DNA from 3 places in the Pseudomonas sp. c313 genome. Region 2 is predicted to be linked to each of the others. Evidence: riboswitches for the same ligand, from Rfam matches in the RefSeq annotation. Region 2 holds a riboswitch; each other region holds the start of a gene.
The links. A riboswitch is a leader RNA that binds a small molecule or an ion and turns the genes downstream of it on or off. The one in region 2 is predicted to bind cobalamin.
Positions count from the first base shown of each region.

Region 1: it holds a riboswitch for cobalamin, as region 2 does, so the genes downstream of both, ACZRKZ_RS05170 (CbtB domain-containing protein) here and ACZRKZ_RS16405 (TonB-dependent receptor plug domain-containing protein) in region 2, are expected to answer to the same signal.
Region 3: it holds a riboswitch for cobalamin, as region 2 does, so the genes downstream of both, cobO (cob(I)yrinic acid a,c-diamide adenosyltransferase) here and ACZRKZ_RS16405 (TonB-dependent receptor plug domain-containing protein) in region 2, are expected to answer to the same signal.

Region 1 covers NZ_JBUZRD010000002.1:57,289-64,416, reverse strand. The annotation lists gene cobN (cobaltochelatase subunit CobN) at 1-2,806, opposite strand, end outside; gene cobW (cobalamin biosynthesis protein CobW) at 2,810-3,871, opposite strand; cobalamin riboswitch at 3,971-4,172, opposite strand; cobalamin riboswitch at 4,215-4,439, shown strand; gene ACZRKZ_RS05170 (CbtB domain-containing protein) at 4,536-4,724, shown strand; gene ACZRKZ_RS05165 (CbtA family protein) at 4,736-5,440, shown strand; gene ACZRKZ_RS05160 (cobalamin biosynthesis protein) at 5,437-5,850, shown strand; gene cobM (precorrin-4 C(11)-methyltransferase) at 5,933-6,679, shown strand.
Region 2 covers NZ_JBUZRD010000005.1:29,008-36,135, forward strand. The annotation lists gene ACZRKZ_RS16405 (TonB-dependent receptor plug domain-containing protein) at 1-1,762, opposite strand, end outside; cobalamin riboswitch at 1,856-2,060, opposite strand; gene ACZRKZ_RS16410 (histidine phosphatase family protein) at 2,180-2,737, shown strand; gene cobF (precorrin-6A synthase (deacetylating)) at 2,794-3,549, shown strand; gene ACZRKZ_RS16420 (alpha/beta hydrolase) at 3,561-4,292, shown strand; gene ACZRKZ_RS16425 (DcrB/PsbP domain-containing protein) at 4,319-4,885, opposite strand; gene ACZRKZ_RS16430 (monovalent cation:proton antiporter-2 (CPA2) family protein) at 4,957-6,765, opposite strand; partial or broken gene ACZRKZ_RS16435 (XRE family transcriptional regulator) at 6,965-7,128, shown strand, end outside.
Region 3 covers NZ_JBUZRD010000003.1:771,844-778,971, reverse strand. The annotation lists gene cbiB (adenosylcobinamide-phosphate synthase CbiB) at 1-761, opposite strand, end outside; gene bluB (5,6-dimethylbenzimidazole synthase) at 758-1,408, opposite strand; gene ACZRKZ_RS13135 (cobyrinate a,c-diamide synthase) at 1,405-2,745, opposite strand; gene cobO (cob(I)yrinic acid a,c-diamide adenosyltransferase) at 2,742-3,353, opposite strand; cobalamin riboswitch at 3,432-3,668, opposite strand; gene ACZRKZ_RS13125 (PQQ-dependent sugar dehydrogenase) at 3,768-5,081, shown strand; gene ACZRKZ_RS13120 (C40 family peptidase) at 5,160-5,693, opposite strand; gene ACZRKZ_RS13115 (C40 family peptidase) at 5,838-6,482, opposite strand; gene hda (DnaA regulatory inactivator Hda) at 6,697-7,128, opposite strand, start outside.

The DNA of each region.
Region 1 (7,128 bases), on a different contig from region 2:
CGGTGGCCCACACAGGGCGCACGCCCATCAGCGCCATGGCCTGGGCGATGTCATCGCCGCCGGTACGCATGGTAGCAGTGCCCCACACCGACAGGCCGAGCTGACGCAGGTGGTCTCCATGGTCTTGCAGGTGCCGCTCAAGAATCAGGCTGGCTGACTGGAAACCAATGCGCCAGGCGGTGGTGGTCGGCAGGTTGCGCACATCCACCGAGAAAAAATTACGCCCGGTGGGCAGCACGTCCAACCGACCACGGCTGGGCGCGCCGCTGGGACCGGCGGGGACGAAGCGCCCGCTCAGGGCATCCAGCAAGCCGCGCATCTCCGCCGGGCCGCAGGCATCCAGGCGCGGAGCGACGACGATGCGCAGGCTTTCGATCACCGCCTTGACGTCGTGCCAGCCGGGCTCTTCAAGTTGCTCGACCGGCCCTTCAAGCGCCTGTTCAATCAAGCGCGCGGCATACAGTTCCAAGCGCTCACGGGTGTCGCCAGCGGTGCGCCACAACTGTGGATCGATCGTGTGTAATACCTCGGGGCGAGGCCCGGCCCATGGCTCGGCCAGGGCGCAATCCAGCGGATCGAAGCCCAGTTCGAAAGCCTTGGCCAACACCCGCAGCAAACTCGATTGCGAACCACGGCCATCGCCACGGGGAATGCGTAGCAAAGCCAGCAACGTGTCGATGCGCAAGCGGCCAACGGGTGATTCACCGAAGATATGCAAGCCGTCGCGAATCTGCGACTCCTTCAGATCGCACAGGTAAGTATCCAGGCGCGGCAGCCAGATCGCCGCATCGGCGTCGCTGTCGAGGTTTTCGTCCAGCGCCAACTCTTGGTCGATGCGAGTTTCCCGCACCAGCTTGAGGATGTCCTTTTGCAGCTCTCTGGCTCGACGCGGGTCGAGCAGTTGCGCTTCGTAATACTCGTCGGCCAGCAGTTCCAGGTTACGCAATGGGCCGTATGTTTCGGCGCGGGTCAGCGGCGGCATCAGGTGATCGATGATCACCGCCTGGGTGCGACGCTTGGCCTGGGCACCCTCGCCCGGATCATTGACGATAAACGGATAGATATTCGGCAGCGGGCCAAGCAATGCATCCGGCCAGCAATTTTCCGAAAGCCCGACGCCTTTACCGGGCAACCACTCCAGATTGCCGTGCTTGCCAACGTGAATCACTGCGTGGGCGCCGTAGGTCTGGCGCAACCAGAAGTAGAACGCCAGGTAACCGTGGGGCGGCACCAGGTCCGGGTCGTGATACACCGCGCTGGCGTCGACCTGATAACCCCGGGCCGGCTGGATACCGATAAACGTCAAGCCCAAGCGCAGCCCGGCGATCATCATGCGGCCGTCGCGGAACATCGGGTCGGTGTGCGGCGAACCCCAGCGTGCGAGCACCGCCTGCCGATTGCTTTCAGGCAGGCGGTTGAACATTGCCTCGTAGTCGTCCAGGCCCAGGCTTTGATGGCAGGGGCGCAGGTCGAGGCTGTCGAGGTCGTTGGTGATACCGCCCAGCAAATCCTGGATCAGTTGCGTACCACTTTGCGCTAACACGTCCGGCAGCGGATAACCTTCAATCTGCAACGCCCGCAGGATATTCAGCGCGGCGGCCGGGGTATCGAGGCCTACGCCATTACCGATGCGGCCATCACGGGTTGGATAATTGGCGAGAATCAAGGCGATGCGTTTTTCAGCATTCGGCACCCGCGCCAGGTCGACCCAGCGCCGCGCCAGGTTAGCGACGAAGTCCATGCGCTCAGGTTGCGCCCGGTAGCACACCACATCCGACTGGCTGCGCTCGCTGCGCCAAGCCAGGTCCTTGAAGCTGATGGGGCGGCTGATGATCCGCCCGTCCAGCTCCGGCAACGCAATGTGCATTGCCAGGTCACGGGGGCCAAGGCCTTGCTCGCTGGCCTGCCAGGCGGGTTCGTTGTCCTGGGCGCAAATGGCCTGGATCACCGGGATATTGCGGCGAAACGGTCGCAAGTGCGGCGCTTCGGGGCTGGATTGGGCGAAACCGGTGGTATTGAGAATCACCGAAGCCTGCACCTCATCCAGCAAGTCCTCGACCACCGTCAGGCAGCCGGGCTCTTTCAAACTGGCCACAGCCATGGGCAATGGGTTCAACCCCGCTGCCTGCAGGCGCTGGCAGAACACATCGATAAAGCCGGTATTGGCTGCCTGCAAATGGGAGCGGTAGAACAGCACTGCTGCCACGGGAAGATCGGGCTGCCAGTCGGCCTGCCAATCACTCAGGCACGCGTTGGCTTTATGGGGATGATAGATCGCCGTACGCGGCAGGATTTGCGGCTCGGACCAGCCATAGTCGCGCCCCAGATACCCGTTGGCCAGGCAGCGATAGAAATCCAGCGCATTGCCCAAGCCGCCCTGGCGCAGGAAGTGCCAGAGCCGATCGCGCTCTTGCGCGCTGACGGTACTCAGGCCGCTGAGTTCCGGGTCTGGACGGTCGTCACCCGGCACCAAAATCAGTTGCACACCGCGCTCGGCCAACTGCACCAAACGCTCGATACCGTAACGCCAATAACCGATCCCACCATGCAGTGAAATCAGGATGACCTTGGCGTGGCGCAGCACCTCATCGACATACAGGTCGACCGAGGCGTGGTTCTGCACCTGCATCGGGTTGGCCAGGCGCAGGCTCGGGTAATCCTCGGGCAACTGCTGGGCAGCTTCGGCCAGCAGCGCCAGGCTGGAGTCGCCGCTGCACAGGATCACCAGTTCGGCGGGGGTTTGTCCAAGGTCGGCAATGTTGTCATCCGAGACGAAACCGCCGGGCTGGGTCCTGAGCAGGTGCATGGCTTAAACGCTGAGGGCAGCGCGCAATTGCGCTTCGAGCAAGGTGGCGTCCAGTTCCTGGCCGATCAGCACCAGATGTGTGGCGCGCGGCTCATCGGCGCGCCAGGCGCGGTCGAAGTGCTTGTCGAAACGGGTGCCCACGCCCTGGATCAGCAGGCGCATTGGCTTGTTGGGGACTGCGGCGAAGCCCTTGACCCGCAGGATGCCGTGCTGGACCACCAGTTGGGTCAAGGCATCGAGCAGCAGGCTTTCGTCGGCTTGTGGCAGCTCGATGGAAATCGAGTCGAAGGCGTCATGGTCGTGGTCGTCTTCACCTTCGTGATGATGATCGTGATGGCTGTGGCGGCTGTCGATGTGTTCTTCGGAACCGGCGCCCAGGCCAATCAACACGTCCAATGGCACGCGACCGCTGCTGGCTTCGATGATCTTCACCGCTGGCGGCAACTCTTCAGCCACTTCCAGGCGCACGCGGGCCAGGTCTTCGGCGCTGATGAGGTCGGATTTGTTGAGGATCACCAGGTCGGCGCTGGCCAGTTGGTCGGCGAACAGCTCGTGCAGCGGCGATTCGTGGTCCAGATTCGGGTCAAGTTTGCGCTGGGCATCCACCTGATCCGGGAACGCAGCGAAGGTGCCAGCAGCCACGGCCGGGCTGTCGACCACGGTGATCACCGCATCAACGGTGCAGGCGCTGCGAATTTCCGGCCATTGGAAGGCCTGGACCAACGGTTTTGGCAGGGCCAGGCCCGAGGTCTCAATGAGAATGTGGTCGAGGTCGCCGCGACGGGCTACCAGCTCGCGCATTACCGGGAAGAACTCTTCCTGGACGGTGCAGCACAGGCAACCGTTGGCCAGTTCATACACGCGGCCGTTGGCTTCTTCTTCGGTGCAACCGATGGAGCACTGTTTGAGAATTTCACCGTCAATGCCCAGCTCGCCGAATTCGTTAACGATCACGGCGATGCGGCGGCCCTGAGCGTTGTCGAGCATATGGCGCAACAAGGTGGTTTTACCCGAACCGAGAAAGCCGGTAACGATGGTGACGGGGAGTTTGGCCAGTGTTTTCATCGGATGCCCTTTGGCAAGGTGGCGGGCAGACGGGACGATTGGCCCTGCGGCGGCGCGCAGAAGCCCATTTCGCCACCGGATCACCCCGCCCGGTTGAAAGTTGAGAATCGTAGCGAGGCAGGTCTCCTGGCTTGGGGCTTGCCGGTCTTGCGACTGGCGCTGGCTGCGCCTTCCCGCCTTGTTCAGGCAGTGGCGTGGCAGTCAGATCAACCCTTTACAGTTGCGGGGGCAGCCGCGGCATCAACCGCGTTCCCTTCTTAGCTTCGACCTGGGCCGAAGAACCTCGAAGGCGCAAGGCTACAGGGGCTCGGTCAATTTGACTACCATCCCTCACCCATGCTCTCCTACACATCTTGTTTCGGGTGCCCTTCACAGGGTGAAACGGGAAACCGGTAAATCATGTGCTTGACTCAAGCCATGACCAGTCCGGTGCTGCCCCCGCAACGGTAAGCGAGCGAAGCATCAGATCCACTGTGCCGAGATGGCATGGGAAGGCGATGCTTTTAGGTCGACTCTTTTCAAGAGCCCCCTCGCAAGCCCGGAGACCGGCCCGATCAATCAAATAACAAACCCGCGGTGGGCGGGCGCTGTTCAGAACTCTGCGTGCCTGGCTCGCAGGGTTTTCATGCGCTCGTTTCACCCTGACACTCGAAAGGGACGTGCCATGTCGATCATCAGCAGCACCTCGCATACCGCAAGCAACACCGCCACCTTGAGCCAACGCCTGACCGCCGCCATCGGTGCGTCGATTCTGGGCGCGTGCCTGGTGTATTTCGCCGGTTTCTCCCATATTGAGGCCGTGCACAACGCCGCCCACGATACCCGCCACAGCGCCGCGTTCCCGTGCCATTGAGACCTGCCAACATGATCAAGCGAATTGCCCAAACCGCAGGTTTCACTGGCCTGTTGGCTGCCCTGTTGCTGACCCTGCTGCAAAGCTTCTGGGTCGCGCCGCTGATTCTCCAGGCGGAAACCTTCGAAAACGCCCCCGCGGCTACCCAGGTGCATGAGCATGCCAACGGCACCGCTGCCGCTCACAGCCACGACGCCGAAGCCTGGGAGCCGGAAAACGGCTGGCAGCGCGTACTGTCCACCACGGGCGGCAACCTGGTGGTCGCGGTCGGCTTCGCGCTGATGCTGGCCGGCCTCTACACCTTGCGTGCGCCAACCCGCACCGCTCAAGGCCTGCTGTGGGGCCTGGCGGGTTATGCAACCTTCGTCCTCGCGCCAACCCTTGGCCTGCCACCGGAACTGCCGGGCACTGCTGCGGCTGACCTGGCGCAACGGCAAATCTGGTGGATCGGCACGGCCGGTTCCACTGCCGCCGGTATTGCGTTGATCGTGTTCGGTCGCAACTGGCTGCTGAAAGTGTTGGGCGTGGCAATCCTGGCGGTGCCCCATGTGATTGGCGCGCCGCAACCGGAAGCCCATTCAATGCTGGCTCCTGAAGCGCTGGAAGCGCAGTTCAAGATTGCCTCGCAATTGACCAACGTTGCCTTCTGGCTGGCCCTGGGCCTGATCAGCGCCTGGCTGTTTCGCCGTAACCGTGACGATCAATACTCGGCATGACCACTGACAACACAGCGCCGACCCTGGTGGTCGGCCTGGGTTGCCAGCGTGGCTGCGACACTGACACCCTGCTTGCCCTGTTCAACAAGGCCCTCGACGAGGGCGGCATCGATCGCCAACGCATCACTGCACTGGCCAGTATTGATCTCAAACAGGATGAACCAGGGCTGTTGGCATTGGCCAAGGCCTTGAACCTGCCGCTGCAGTTTTTCAGTGCCGGGCAATTGGTATTGTATGAACCCCGGCTGAGCCACAAGTCGGCTATCGCCTTCGCCCATACGGGCTGCCATGGCGTTGCCGAAAGTGCCGCCCTGGCCTTGGCTGAACACTTGGCCCAGGGGTCGGCGAGGCTGCTGATCACTCGTCAGAAAAACGCCCAGGCCACCTTTGCGTTAGCCAGTTGCGGCTAAAATCTCGATAATCGCCAGCCTTGATCATGAGCAATCTTCATCTGAAGCCTTGCACGCTTGTTTTTTTGCATAGGAAACCGTCATGACCGTCTTTTTCATCGGTGCGGGCCCCGGCGATCCCGAACTGATTACCGTCAAGGGCCAGCGGCTGATTCGCAGCTGCCCGGTGATCATTTATGCGGGCTCGCTGGTACCGGCCGCCGTGCTGGAAGGTCATCAGGCCGAACAGGTGATCAACAGCGCCGAACTACACCTTGAGCAGATCATCGGTTTGATCAAGGCCGCCCACGAAAACGGCCAGGACGTGGCACGGGTGCATTCCGGCGACCCTAGCTTGTATGGTGCGATTGGCGAGCAGATTCGCTGGCTGCGGGAGCTGGGCATTCCCTTCCAGATCATTCCGGGCGTGACAGCCGTGGCCGCCTGTGCGGCGCTGCTGGAGGCTGAACTGACCCTGCCGGATATCGCCCAGAGCGTGATCCTGACCCGCTATGCCGATAAAACTGCGATGCCGGCGGGAGAGTCATTTAGTAGTCTGGCCAGCCACGGTACGACTATGGCGATTCATCTGGGGGTCAATCATCTGGAGAAGATCGTCGCTGAACTGCTGCCTCACTACGGCCCCGACTGCCCGATTGCCGTGGTGCATCGTGCAACCTGGCCAGATCAGGATTGGGTTATCGGTACGTTGGCGGATATTGCCGAAAAGGTAGCGGCCAAGGGGTTCAGGCGGACGGCGTTGATTGTGGTGGGCCGGGTGTTGGCCAGTGACGGTTTCAGCGAGTCATCGTTGTATCGCGCAGGTCATGCGCACTTATATCGGCCTTGAGTATTCCCGGATGCTAATGCAAAACCCTGTGGGTTGGGTTGGGTTGGGTTGGGTTGGGTTGGGTTGGGTTGGGTACATATCCGTTATTTTAGTCAGGGCGGCTTAGGGTTACGCCCTTACGGCGTGTCACTTTTGAAAAGAGCCCAAAAGTAACCAAAAGGCTCTTGCCCCACCACTTGGTGCCTCGCCTAGGCTCGGCATGCCTTCACTCCGGCATTGCTCCGTGGGCCGCCGCGATGGGCCATCCTTGGCCCAGCGCGGCTAAACCGGCGTCCTGCCGGTTTACCCACGGATCAATGCCTGCGTTCAGCCATCGTGGTTAACGGGGCGCCTTAGATCAAAAGCAAAAGCAAAAGCACGGCGGCCTGGTAGCCGACCTGAGTGGTGAAAAGCAAGAGCGGACCCACTGCCACCTGTAGGAGCGAGCTTGCTCGCGATGGTCGTTAACG
Region 2 (7,128 bases):
TTTTCGAGCTAATAACATCGCGAATATAACGGATCGCACCTCCGGCCCCCCACAGTTTACTTTCCGATTCATAGCCAATGCGCGAACGGGCGAAGAAGCCTGGGATGTCATTGATAGTGACACCCGTGCGGGACTCGGTGAGGTTGCGGGTCATGTCTGCCTGCACGCTCCATTGATTGTTGAGTTGCAGCTTGGCATCCGCCTCGAAGCCGCGCATCTGAACCTGGCCCTGGACGTTGACCCACTGGATGTCGTCCATGCTGATCAGGTCGGTGATCTTGCGTCGGAACACCGTGGCGCTGGCGCTGAACTCGCGGCCCAGCAGGCTGCCCTTGTAGTCGATACCCAACTCGGCGTTGCGGCTTTTTTCCGGTTTGAGGTTGCGATTGCCCTTTTCGTCATCCTCGTTGGCGAACAGTTGCTCGGCATTGGGCAGTTTGTAGGCGCTGCCGTATTGGCCGCGCAATTGCCAGTTGTCGGTGAGGTCGTAGAGCGAGGTGAGCATGCCGACGGTGGCGCTGTCGCCACCGTCGATAGCTTCGTGACGAATGCCGATGCTGGGGTGCCAGTCGGGCAGGGCGTCGATCTTCGGCCGTAACTGGGTGTAGAGCGCGTGAGCTTGGGCCTTGTTGTTGTCGATGATCAGCACATCATCCTGGCCCTTGAACCATTGGTTATCGGAGCCGAACACCAGCACGTGGCCACCTTGCAACTCGGCCTTGCCTTCGGTTTGCACACCCCAGTCGGTAAAGCCCCAATAGTCGTTGTGGTTGCGCACCCAGCTGCCGCCGTTGGTTGTGTTGTTGACCCGCGAGTATCGCGTGTCCCAGTCATTGATATGCCCTTTGACGAAGTAACTCAGACGTTCGTTGATGCTTTGCTCGAAGGTCGCCGTGGCGATCTGTTGCACCCGGTCATTGGTGGTCTTGCGATTGTTGGTGGCCCTGGCGAAATCCAGGTTGGCATCGGCGTATTGGTAAAACAGTTCCAGCCGTGAATCGTCGCCAAAGGACTGGATCGCCTTGGCGCCGAAGGTGGTGACTTCGTAGGAGCGTTTCTTGTCGGTGACGTTGCTCATGTCGCTGTTGCGAAACGGCTGGTAGCCCTCGGAGATGTTGTGGCTGACGTAGGCCAGCAGGCCCAGGTCGCCGAAACCGTTGCTGAAAATCCGCTCGGTGCGGGCATCGCCGGTAGTCCCGCCGAAGGTGTCGACTCCCAGATTCACCTCACCGGAGGCGTCACGCGTCTGCGGGCTGCGGGTGACGATATTGATCACGCCCGCCACCGCCTGGGTGCCAAACAGCAAGCTTTGCCCGCCCTTGAGCACTTCGATGCGCTCCACGGCGTTGGCCGGCAAGGTGTCCAGGTACAGGCCGCCGTACAGGCGATTGTTCAGGCGTACGCCGTCCAGCAGGATCAAGGTGTCGTCATTGCGCCCACCCAGCAACGAGTAGGTGCCGTAGTCGAACGGGCCGTTTTTTGGCGCTATGTAGAAGCCGGGAATGAACATCTGCATGGCGCGGGTGATGTCGGCGCTGGGGCCGGCGCGTTCGATCTGTTCGCGAGTGACGATCTCGACCTTGCTGCCGTATTGCGCCATGTCGGCGACGGTAGTGGACTCTACCGAGGGGGCGGAAACGATCTGCTGCTTGAGTTCAAGGGCGTTGCCATCGGCGAGCAGCAGGGGGCTGAACAGGCAACCCAGGAGCAGGGTCGGGGTAGTCGCATAGGCGCGTTGAAAACAGGAGCATTGAAAAATCATAGTCTTCTCGAAAAGTTTCTTTCGCAGAAGCACGCAGGAGAAGGTACCGAGCACACGCCAATACCGGCCCATGCCCGCCCACCGCAGGATTTTGCCAAACAGATACTCCAGGCCGGTCTCCGGGCTCACGCGTCTGGAACCCTTCACCTTCCCATGGCGGTTTGGCCACAGTGGTGTGTCGAAGAGGTCACGCGTATACCGTTGCGGGGGCAGCACCGGACTTGCTCGGATGAGCGTACCGGTTTCCCGTTTCACCCCATGCACGGCGGCATGAGGCACCTGAAACAGGGCAGCATCTGAACATTCGCAAGTCCGCTCGTCAACTTGGCGGGGAAATTTGCGAACAATTGGCTTGTCAGGCAAGGGGCTGGCGCAGTATTGACTGCACACGTGATTCCCACACCAGAGGAGAAGGGGATGCAGGCCACACGTTTGACCCTTGTTTGCCACGCCACGACGCCGTATCAGAAACGCGGTCAATTCCCTATCGACCAGTCTCTGGAGATGGATTGGCGGCAGGTGCCGTTATCGCTGGCCGGGCGTTTCAAGAAAAACCTGCGCCTGCTCTGTGGTCCTGAAGCCCGAACCCGGCAAACGGCAACGTTGTTCGGCAACGGCGCAAAGGTCGATGAAGCCTTGCGCGATGGTGATTTCGGCAGTTGGCAGGGCCAGGACCTCGACGAGGTCGACCGCGACGAGTTGATGACCTGGCTTACCGACAGCACCAGCGCCCCTCATGGTGGCGAGTCGGTGCAACAGGTCTGCAAGCGGGTAGGGCAGTGGATGCAAACCCTCGAAGCTAATCCAGGACACGTGGTGGCGGTGACCCATCCCTTCATCATCCGTGCTGCCTTGCTGCACGTCATGCAATGTCCGATCGCGATGTTCTATCTGATCGACGTGGAGCCGCTGTCATCCACCGAGCTGCGTTTCAACGGTGTCTGGCGCCTGCGCCTGGAAACTCACGCCTCGTAGCCGGAACATGGCAAAATCGCCGCCCCGCATTGAGAACACCTCATGAAGACTTTCCCATGAAGAGCATCCTGATCATCGGCATTGGCGCCGGCAACCCCGACTACATCACCATGCAGGCGGTCAAGGCGCTCAACCGCACCGACGTGTTTTTCCTGATGGACAAGGGCCAGAGCAAGGACAAGCTGATCGACCTGCGTCGGGAAATCTGCGAGACCTATATCACCGATCACGACTACCGCTTTGTCGAGGCTGATTGCCCCGAGCGAGTACGCGGTGAAATCGACTACACCACCGCTGTGCAGGACCTGAATCGCGACAAGCAGCAGACCTTTGAGCGGATGATCAACGAACAAATGGCCGATGGTGAAGTGGGCGCATTCCTGGCGTGGGGCGACCCGGCGCTGTACGACAGCACCATCCGCATCCTCCAGGCAATCCTCGCCACTGGCCGCTGTGAATTCGAGTTCGAAGTCATCCCCGGCATCACCAGCGTCCAGGCCCTGGCGGCCCAGCACAAAGTGCCGCTGAACCGCATCGGCCGGTCCATCGAGATCACCACAGGTCGCCGGTTGGCGGCGGGGCAGGTCAGTGACGCCGATACGTTGGTGGTGATGCTCGATGCAGAGGACTCCTACCGCACCGTGGCGGACAAGGACATGGATATCTATTGGGGCGCCTACCTCGGTACGCCGGACGAGATCCTCATCAGCGGCAAGGTGGCTGAGGTTGCCGATGAAATTGAGCGTGTGCGCAAGGCGGCGCGCCAGGCCAACGGCTGGATCATGGACACTTATTTGCTGCGCAAGCCTTGAGGTTGATCCCCATGTTCAAACTGATCGTCTTGGCGCTGACGTTGTGTGCGGGTGCCGCCCACGGCCAATCTGCCCTGCACACGGATTTGCCGCTGTCGTACCTGGAGCAGACTCAAAGTGATTCACGCAACCAGCCCCTGGTGATTTTTCTCCATGGGTTTGGCAGCAATGAGCAGGACCTTTTCGGTCTCAGGGATGAACTGCCGTCGACCTGGAGCTACCTGTCAGTTCGAGCACCGGGAACGGTGGATGAGGATGGCTATCGCTGGTTTCGCAAGACGCCCGGCAATGGCGACTACGATGGCGAGACCGTCGATTTGCAGAGCAGCGCACGGCTGATCGAGGACTTTGTCGCCCAGGCCACGGCCAAGTATCACACCCAGAGCGACCGAGTATTCCTGGTGGGGTTCAGCCAGGGAGCGATCATGTCGTACGAGGTGGGCTTACGGCAGCCGCAAATGCTGCGGGGGATCGCGGCGTTGAGTGGCAGCGTGTTGCCGGTGCTCAAGGCTCAGCTCAAGACTCAGTTCAAGCCGGATGAGCAACTGGGCAAGCTGGCGATTTTTATCGGCCATGGCACGTTGGACCAAGCGTTGCCGTATGCCTCGGCCACGCGGGCCAATGAGGTGTTGTCGGGCCTGGGGCTGAAACCGGAGTTTCATGGTTATCCGGGCATGACCCATACCATCAGTAATGCCGAAGTGCAGGACCTGAAGAACTGGCTCCAAAAGAGCCTGCCCTAAACAAAGCGATAGCCGTGGAAATCGGCTTACTTGCCGCCCGTAATCTGCTTCACCAACACGCCATGTCCCTTGGCATCATCGGCCCGGGAAATCGCCTGGATTACCAGCAGGTGATTGCCGGAGCCGGCGAAGAATGTCGAGGTCAGGGTCTTGCCGCCCCCCATGGTCGCCGTGCTGTCAACCTGACGCATGCCCAAGCCCTTGAGGACCAGCTTTATTTCGCCCAGTTTCTTGAAGTCTGGCAGGGTGGCGCTTTGCTCCTTGACGAATCCAGTCACCGCGCCGTCGAGAAATTGCGGGTCGTTGTCCTTGATGGTGATGCCGTCATTACGCAGGGTCTCGGCCACGATCACCACGCTTTTGCCCGCCTGGTTGGTGTACATCGTGCCGCTGGCGCCCGCGGTGCCGTGGGCTTCATCGCCGGCCGGCAGTGCATCGGCGGTGTAGGCCTTGGGCAGGCCGAAGGTGAATTTGCCGTCCAGGGTGGAGATGGTCTGGCCGGCTGGCTTGTCGGCGGCGAACACTTGGCAGGCGCCCAAGCTTGCGGTCAGCGCGAGCGCCAAGAAGGCTGCGGTCTTGGTGAGGGTGGCCATGAAGCTCTCCAGGAAAGAACGAAGTTGCGCCGTATTCTGTCAGAAATTCGCAATGTCGTTCATGTCCATCCTCACGCCTTGTCGGACTCTTCCTCCAACCGATCCATCTCAAACAACCGCGCCAGTTCCGCGCGGGACTCCTGAGCGGACTGCATGACCTTGGCCGCGTCGTCGTACACCGCATGCTGGACGGCCAGCAGTTGCAGGTCGTGGTTCTTGAAGCGGTTGATCCGCGCATCGGCCTGGGTTTGGCTCAGGCCTAGTCCCACCAGGGTACGACGACTCATTTCCAGGCTGGAGTAGAACGTCTCGCGTACTGGTGACGCGTCCAGGTCCACCAGGCGATGGACGTGCTGGCGGTTACGGGCGCGGGCGATGATCTTCATGTGCGGGTACAGACTGCGCACCAGTTCGGCGGTCTTGATGTTGATCTCGGGATCATCCATGGCAATCACGAAAAACTCCGCCTGGTCGACCTTGGCCGCATGGAGGATTTCCGGGCGCTGTGGGTCGCCGTAGAACACCGGCATGCCGCCAAAACTGCGGGTCAGCTCGATAGTTTCCACCGAGGTGTCGAGGGCGATAAACGAAATGTTTTGTGCTCGCAGGATACGCGCCACGATCTGCCCCATGCGGCCCATGCCGGCGATCACCACCCGTGGCGCATCGCTCTCGATGGCGCGGTATTCCTCGGGTACTTTGACGGTTTTGCTCTTGGGTTTGAACAGTTTCGGGCACAGCAGCAACAGCAACGGGGTCAGGGCCATGGACAGGGTGATGGTCAGCACCAGGATGTCGTAGAGCCGCGGTTCGAACAGGCCCTGGTCGCGGCCGATCTTGAACACCACGAAGGCGAACTCACCGCCTGCGGCCAGCACCACGCCCAGGCGCAGTGCACTTTCGCGATTGAGACCACCCGCCAGTTGGCCGATGCAAAACAGCAGCGGCAGCTTGATGGCGATCAGCAGCAGGGTCAGCCCCAGCACGACGATCGGCGCGCTGAACAATAGGCTGATATTGGCGCCCATGCCGACGCTAATAAAAAACAGCCCCAGCAACAGCCCCTTGAACGGTTCGATCTGGGATTCCAGTTCGTGGCGGTATTCCGAGTCAGCCAGCAAGAGGCCTGCGAGGAACGCGCCCAAGGCCATGGACACGCCCACCAGCTCCATCAACCATGCCGTGCCGATCACCACCAGCAGGGCCGTTGCGGTGGACACTTCTCGCAGCCCGGTCTTGGCGACGATGCGAAACACCGGTCGCAACAGATAACGACCGCCAATGATCACCACGACGATGCTGCCCAATACCTGCAAGCCGTGGTTCAGGTCCTGGGCGGCGGTAGTGGTGTGATTGTTGCCAGCGAGCAGCGGCACCATGGCGATCAGCGGGATCGCCGCGATGTCCTGAAACAGCAGAATGGCAAACGCCAGGCGGCCATGGGGTTGGTTCAGTTCCTTGCGTTCGGCCAGGCTTTGCAGGCCGAAGGCAGTGGAGGACAAGGCCAGGCCCAGACCCAGTACAATGGCGCTGTTCCACGACTGGCCAAACACCCACAGCGCTAGCACGCCGATGACCGTCCCGGTGATCACCACCTGGGCCAGGCCGACGCCGAACACCGCCTTGCGCATCACCCATAAACGTTTGGGCGAAAGCTCCAGACCAATGATGAACAGCAGCAACACCACCCCTAACTCAGAAAACTGGCTGACACTTTGCGGGTTGCCCACCAGTCCCAGCACCGACGGGCCAATGATCACCCCGGCCAGCAGATAGCCCAGTACCGCGCCCAATTGCAGGCGCTTGGCCAAGGGTACGGTGAGCACCGCGGCGAACAGGAACACCACGGCCGCTTGTAACAGGTTGCCTTCATGGGGCATTGCTTACTCCAGGATCTTTTTCGAATCAACAGAGCGCTATTAGAACGCTTTTTTACATTTTGAAATCTGAATTTTTGCAGAGAAAAGACATGGGTTAGCCAGCGTTCGCTGGGGACAATCCTGCTCTGTTATCACTGCAAACACATCGCTGGCATCCTGAAGCACGCCCTGGCGACAGTGGTCCGGGGCAGATGAGCCAGAGGAGAGTCTGGCCAAGGTACTGAATATCAACCAAGCGGCTGTTTCAAAAATGGAACGACGCACCGACATGTACATCAGCACCCTGCGTAACTACATCCGTGCCATGGGTGGCGAGTTGGAGATTGTCGCGACCTTTCCTGACGGTCAGGTAAAGATCGAGAA
Region 3 (7,128 bases), on a different contig from region 2:
ATCGCTGCCCCGCCCAACTCGACACCCAGGGCACCTGCGCCCGCAGCCATCACCGGACCGGCGTTGGGGCTGTCCCAAGTTGGGCCTTGAGTGCGCCAGCACTTGAGCGCCAGCCGAGTTTTGCCCAGTAGCGCGTAGGTCAACGCCACCAACCTTGCAGGAATATAGTTGAGCAGATCGTCGATCTTCGCCGCAGCCCAGCCAAAACGTTCAAAACGTTGGTTGCGATAACCCCACATGGCATCCAGGGTATTGCTCAAGCGATAGAGCACCACGCCGGGCACGCCGGCGATGACAAACCAGAACAGCGCGGCGAACACCGCATCGCTGCCGTTTTCCAATACCGATTCGGTGGCGGCGCGTGCAACTTCGGTGTGGTCCAGCTCGCTGGTTTGGCGGCTGACCAGATAACCGACGCGCTTGCGCGCCTCGTCCAGGTCATCACTGCGCAGGGCCTGGGCCACGGGCGCCACGTGTTCGCCAAGGCTGCGCATACCGAGGGCGCAATACAACGCGAGGATCTCGATCACCCAACCCACATACGGCGCCCACGACAAGGCCGTGGCCAGCAGGGTCAGCGGCACCACCGCGATCACCCAGGCGGTCACGCCATGGCTGCGCCAGCCACGGCCACCCGAGTTGAAACGCTGCTCGATACGCCCGGCGAAATTACCGAATGCCACCAGCGGATGCCAGCGCCTGGGTTCGCCCAGCAGCGCATCCAGCGCCACGGCAGCGACACTCAGCAAGGCCACACTCATTGACTCACTCCCCAATAATTCTCATACAGCATGTCACTCAATGGACGCGGTTCGGTCCAGCCTTCCAGCTGCAACATCGGTGCCGGGTAGAACTCGGTCACCGGGCCCAGGCACAGCACCGCCAGGGGCTTGGCACCCGCCGGCAAACCCAGCAGATCGGCCAGGGCCTGGGGCTCGAACAACGACACCCAGCCCATGCCCAGCCCTTCGACCCGGGACGCCAGCCATAGATTCTGGATCGCGCAGGACAAGGACGCCATGTCCATTTCCGGCAAGGTGCGACGGCCGAAGATATGCCGTTCGCGGTCATCCATCAGCGCGGCCACCAGCACCTCAGCGCACTCGTTGATGCCTTCGACCTTGAGCTTCATAAACTGGTCGGAACGCTCGCCGAGGGCTTCGGCGGTGCGAATACGCTCTTCTTCCACCAGTTGCTGAATCTTGCCCCGCAGGTCGCGGTCGCTGATGCGGATGAAACGCCACGGCTGCATCAGGCCGACGCTGGGCGCCTGGTGGGCGGCTTGCAGCAAACGGTGAAGCAGCTCGGGAGCGACAGTGCCGCCGCTGAAGTGGCGCATGTCGCGGCGTTCGGCGATGGCCCGGTAGACGGCTTCGCGGTCGGCCTGGGGGAAGGTGTTGTCGGTCATGGCCTCATTGCGGGCAAGCCCGCTCCCACATTGGCTTGGGTGTCTGGCACAAATAACGCTGCAATCGCTGTCGGGTTGGACGGGAAATAAAAGTGCACATAAGAGGCGGTCATCCGGCCCTGCCGATAAACCGCCTCGGCGCCGCGTCCGCCGTTGGGGCTCAGGCCCCGGGCAATCGGCTGCCATTGGGTACTGGTCAGGGAATGATGGTAGGTGTGGCCGCGCAGAACGCCTTCGGGCAAATCGACACTTTGCAGCGCCAGGGCGGCCAGGCGCTTTTGCATCACAGCATCGCCCTGAAGCAGTCCGAGTAACTCGGCGCGGGTGCCATCGACATCGGTGAGCGAGTCCAGCAAATACAGCATGCCGCCGCATTCGGCCAACAAGGGCTTGCCGGCGCCATGGTGGGCGCGGATGGCGGTCAGCATCGAAGTGTTTTGCGACAACGCCAGGTGATGCAGTTCCGGATAACCACCGGGCAGGTACAGGCTGTCAGCTTCTGGCAGTTCACAATCATGAATCGGCGAGAAGAAGCGCAACTCGGCGCCCATCGCTCGCAACAAGTCGAGGCTGGCGCCGTAGGTAAAGGCAAAGGCTTCGTCACGGGCAACGGCAATCCGTACACCGGCCAGCAACGGTTCGGCCTCTATCGGCTCAGGCGCGGCGAACTCTACCGGCGGCGGCAGCGCTACCTCGCAACTGCTACCCAACGCTTGCGCGGCGGCATCCAGGCGCAGATCCAGGTCATTCAATTCGCTGGCTTGCACCAGCCCAAGATGACGACTCGGCAGCTCGATACCGGTCTCCCGCGACAATGCGCCGTACCAGCGCAGGCCTTCGGTAAGGCTACCCTCCAGCAACTGCGCATGACGCAGGGTGCCGACGCGATTGGCCAGCACCCCGGCGAACGGCAGATCAGGCTGGTAACGGGCGAGCCCCAAGGCCAAAGCGCCAAAAGTCTGGGCCATCGCCGTGCCGTCGATTACCGCCAGCACCGGCACGCCAAAATGCCGCGCCAGGTCAGCGCTGGACGGCGTGCCGTCGAACAGGCCCATGACGCCTTCGATCAAAATCAGGTCGGCCTCCCCCGCCGCGTCCCACAACAGCCGCCGACTTTCCTGCTCGCCGACCATCCACATGTCCAATTGATAGACCGGCGCACCGCTGGCGCGCTCGTGGATCATCGGGTCGAGAAAGTCCGGGCCGCACTTGAACACGCGGACCTTGCGCCCGAGATTGCGGTGCAAGCGGGCCAGTGCGGCGGTGACGGTGGTTTTGCCCTGGCCTGACGCCGGCGCGGCGATCAAGACTGCAGGGCAGTGACGGGACTGCTTCAAAGTTCAATGCCCTTCTGTGCCTTGATACCGGCCTGGAACGCGTGTTTGAGCACGCCCATTTCAGTAACGGTGTCGGCCATTTCAATCAGTTCCGGCTTGGCGCCGCGGCCGGTGACCAGTACATGCTGCATCGGCGGGCGGGCTTGCAGGTCGCTGAGGACCTGGTCCAGGTCGAGGTAGCCGTGCTTGAGGGCGATGTTCAACTCATCCAGCACCACCAGACCGATGGACGGATCGCGCAGCATTTCCTGGGACACCACCCAGGCGGCTTCGGCCGCGGCGATGTCGCGCTGGCGGTCCTGGGTTTCCCAGGTAAAGCCTTCGCCCATCACATGGAAACGCACTTGCTCGGGGAAGCGGCGGAAAAACAGCTCTTCACCGGTGCTGTTGCGGCCCTTGATAAACTGCACCACACCACACTGCATGCCGTGGCCCATGGCCCGGGCCAGCATGCCAAAGGCTGAACTGCTCTTGCCTTTGCCATTGCCGGTGAGCACCAGCAGCAATCCGCATTCGTTCGGTGAATTGGCAATGCGCTCATCGATCACCGCTTTTTTGCGCAGCATGCGCGCCAGGTGGCGTTCGTCACGATCGGGGGATTCAGTCATGGCAGCTCTCCGTTGGGGCTGGACAAAAACGGCGGGCAGGAAAAGAGAAAGCAAACAGCCAAGCATCGCCCACCGTGATGCTGTTGGATGAATCAGGCCGGTCTCCGGGCTCATGAGTGGCGTTGCGCGCCGAGGGTGCGCCTTCCCATATCGCGGGGCGATACAGTGGCGAAAGCACCGTCTTGACTCATTTACCGTTGCGGGGGCAGCGCCGGGATCGTGGCTTCACTGTGTACAAGTGCGCTCACTCACCGGTTTCCCTGTTTCACTCTGTTGACGCACACGCCACAGAGCACCTGAAACAAGCGGCGAAGGTTAGTGGGTTGGGGGTGGAGCGTCAATTAAAGCTGGCGGCGCACTTGAACCATCGCAGCGCGTCGTGCCTCTATGACTACAGGTATTGAGGAGAAAAATATGCATAAGACCCGACTCGCCTTACTCATCATCGTCGCTGGCACCCTGGCCGCTTGCGGTGATAGTTCCACCTTGCAAGTGTCCGACGGCACCGGCCCCTCGCCCAAGCTGCCGGAGCCGAACAAAACCCTGATCCCCACCGTGAATATCGCCCCGGCGATTGGTTGGCCGGACGGCGTCAAGCCCACTGCGGCGGCCGGCACCCAGGTGGCAGCGTTCGCCGAAGGCCTGGATCACCCGCGCTGGCTGTACGTACTGCCCAATGGTGATGTGCTGGTGGCGGAAACCAACGCACCGCCCAAGCCGGACGATTCCAGGGGCATTCGCGGCTGGGTGATGGGCAAGGTCATGGGCCGAGCCGGCGCTGGCGTGCCGAGCCCGAACCGCATCACCCTGCTGCGGGACGCCGACCACGATGGCGTCGCTGAAACCCGCACGGTGTTCCTGGAAAACCTCAACTCGCCGTTCGGCATGACCCTGGTGGGCAACGACCTGTACGTCGCTGACTCGGACAAGCTGTTGCGCTTCCCCTATCAGTCAGGCGAAACCTCCATCAAGGAGGCTGGCACCAAGGTCGTCGACCTGCCGGGTGGCCCTCTGAACCATCACTGGACCAAAAACGTGGTGGCCAGCAAAGATGGCAACAAGCTGTACGTCAGCGTCGGCTCCAACAGCAACGTCGCGGAAAACGGCCTGGAAGCGGAGCAAGGTCGGGCGGCGATTTGGGAAGTAGACCGCGCCACCGGCCAGCACCGCATCTTCGCATCTGGCCTGCGCAACCCCAACGGCATGGCCTGGGAGCCGCAAAGCGGCAAACTGTGGACGGCGGTCAACGAACGGGATGAAATCGGTAGCGACCTGGTGCCGGACTACATCACCTCGGTCAAGGATGGCGGCTTCTATGGCTGGCCGTTCAGCTACTACGGCCAGCACGTCGATGTGCGCGTGACCCCACAAGACCCAGACCTGGTGGCCAAGGCCATTGCACCGGACTATGCGGTCGGCCCGCACACTGCATCACTGGGCCTGACCTTTGCCGAGGGCAGCAAGTTGCCAGCACCGTTCAGTAACGGCGCGTTTATCGGCCAGCATGGCTCGTGGAATCGCAAGCCTCACAGTGGTTACAAAGTGATCTTTGTACCGTTTGAAGCGGGCAAGCCGAAAGGGCAACCGGTGGATGTACTGACCGGGTTCCTCAACAGCGATGAGAAAGCCATGGGCCGGCCAGTGGGCGTGGTGATCGATCAGCAGGGGGATTTGCTGGTGGCCGATGATGTGGGGAATAAAGTGTGGCGGGTGTCAGCGACTAAATAACCTGCTAACAAGCCTCAAGCTGCAAGTGGCCGTTAGGCGCCTTCTTGCAGCTTATAGCTTGAAGCTTGTAGCTGCTTCTTAGGGATTACGCGCCAGATGTTCCGGCGGCAATACGCGCTTGGCGCTCAGGTAGGCATTCTGCCAATACGCCTTGGATAGCGTGTCCAGCTTCACCGTACCGCCCGTTTGCGGGGCATGCACAAAGCGCCCTTCGCCCACATAGATTCCCGCGTGGCTGACCTGCGAGCCACCATTGGTGGCAAAAAAGAGTAGGTCGCCGGTTTGCAGGGCATCTTCACTCACATCCTGGGCACGCATCACGATCAGTTCGCGGGTGGTGCGTGGCAAGGAGATACCGGCAGCGTCACGGTAGACAAAACCAATCAGGCCGCTGCAATCAAACCCCGAGTCCGGCGTATTGCCGCCCCAGCGATAAGGCGTGCCGACCAGACCCAACGCACGAAAAAGCACGTCTTCGGCAGCCGGAGAAAAGGTTTGGGTGGAATAGTTGAACACCGGCTTGGGCTTGACGGCCACGGGAGGTGGACGACTTGCGCAGGCGCTGAGCAGCGCGGCGCAAATGACAAGAATTAGGCGGGCCGAGGTCGACATGGGCAGAACGATCCTGATCTGGATGCGGCTTTCGTTACCGAAGGCTGAAAACCAGACCGCGCAAGCAAAGCTCGCGCGATCAGTTCACAACAATATCCAAGGATTCTAGCGCTTACACGTCAAACTTCAAGTATCACTTTAACTTTACTTGCGGGAGGTAACGGTAGTCGGGGCCATGGCCAGGGCGCGCTTGGCTTCGATAAAGGTCTTGCTCCAGTAACTATCGCCCAACTTATCGACCCGAACGCCACCGCTACGACGGCTGCTGGAGTGGATAAATTGGTCATCGCCCAGGTAAATACCGGCGTGACTGACGCGACCACGACCATTGGTACTAAAGAAAAGCAGATCACCAGGCTTGAGGTTGTTGCGAGCGACCAACGGTGCATCAACGTTGATCATTTCACGAGTGGAACGCGGCAGCTTCATGCCGGCCTCTTCGCGAAACAGGTAACCGATGAAACCGCTGCAATCGAAACCGGCTTCAGAGGTACCGCCGAAACGGTAACGGGTGCCGACCAAGGACAGACCGCGCTCGAGGATGCTGTCGGCCAGAACTGGAAGCTGATAAGGCTTGCTGTCGGAAAACTCAGCCAGTTCTTTTTCTGTCGCTACTTCTTCTGAATAGACAGCTTCCTGATAAGCAGTGGAAGACTGCGCAGCGACAAATTTTTGTTGATTGTGTTGTTGAGGCTTTTGCTGCTCAGCCACCTGTTGAGGGTGGGTGGCGCAACCAAACAACAGGGTAACGAGTGCGAGAGGCACGAGGGGTGCGAAGCGATTTAGCATGGGCACGACCGTGGCTGGATGTGTAAAGAAGCCGAGACTATGCCTTCTATCATATCGATTTGCAAATTCAATCGTGATCCATGTGACTTCTTGTTTGGGCCATGACATCTAAGCCCTTAAACCCCTACAAGACCCTTTTGCGTGGCCAAACAGGCTAAAACGCAGGATTTCTGGCGCCTGCAAAATGCCAAGAGCCCCTATTTTAAAGGGCTGGCTACCAGCCGAGGGTTTCTTTCAGGAAAGGAATAGTCAGCTTGCGCTGGGCCTGCAAAGAGGCTTGATCGAGGCGTTCGAGCAATTCGAACAGAGCACTCATGCTGCGGGTGCCACGGGTGAGGATAAAGTGCCCGACTTCATCGGTAAGGTGCAGGCCCCGACGGGACGCACGCAATTGCAGGGCGCGCAGCTTGTCTTCATCAGACAGTGGGCGCATCTGGAAAATCAGTGCCAGGGTCAGGCGAGACTTGAGATCCGCCAGCTTCACCGGCAACTCCCGAGGCGAGGTGGACGCAGCAATCAGCAAGCGCCGCCCGCTGTCACGCAAGCGGTTGAACAGATGAAACAGCGCCTCTTCCCAATCCGCCCGCCCCGCAACTGCTTGCAGGTCATCCAGGCAAACCAGTTCGTATTGTTCAAGGTTGTCGAG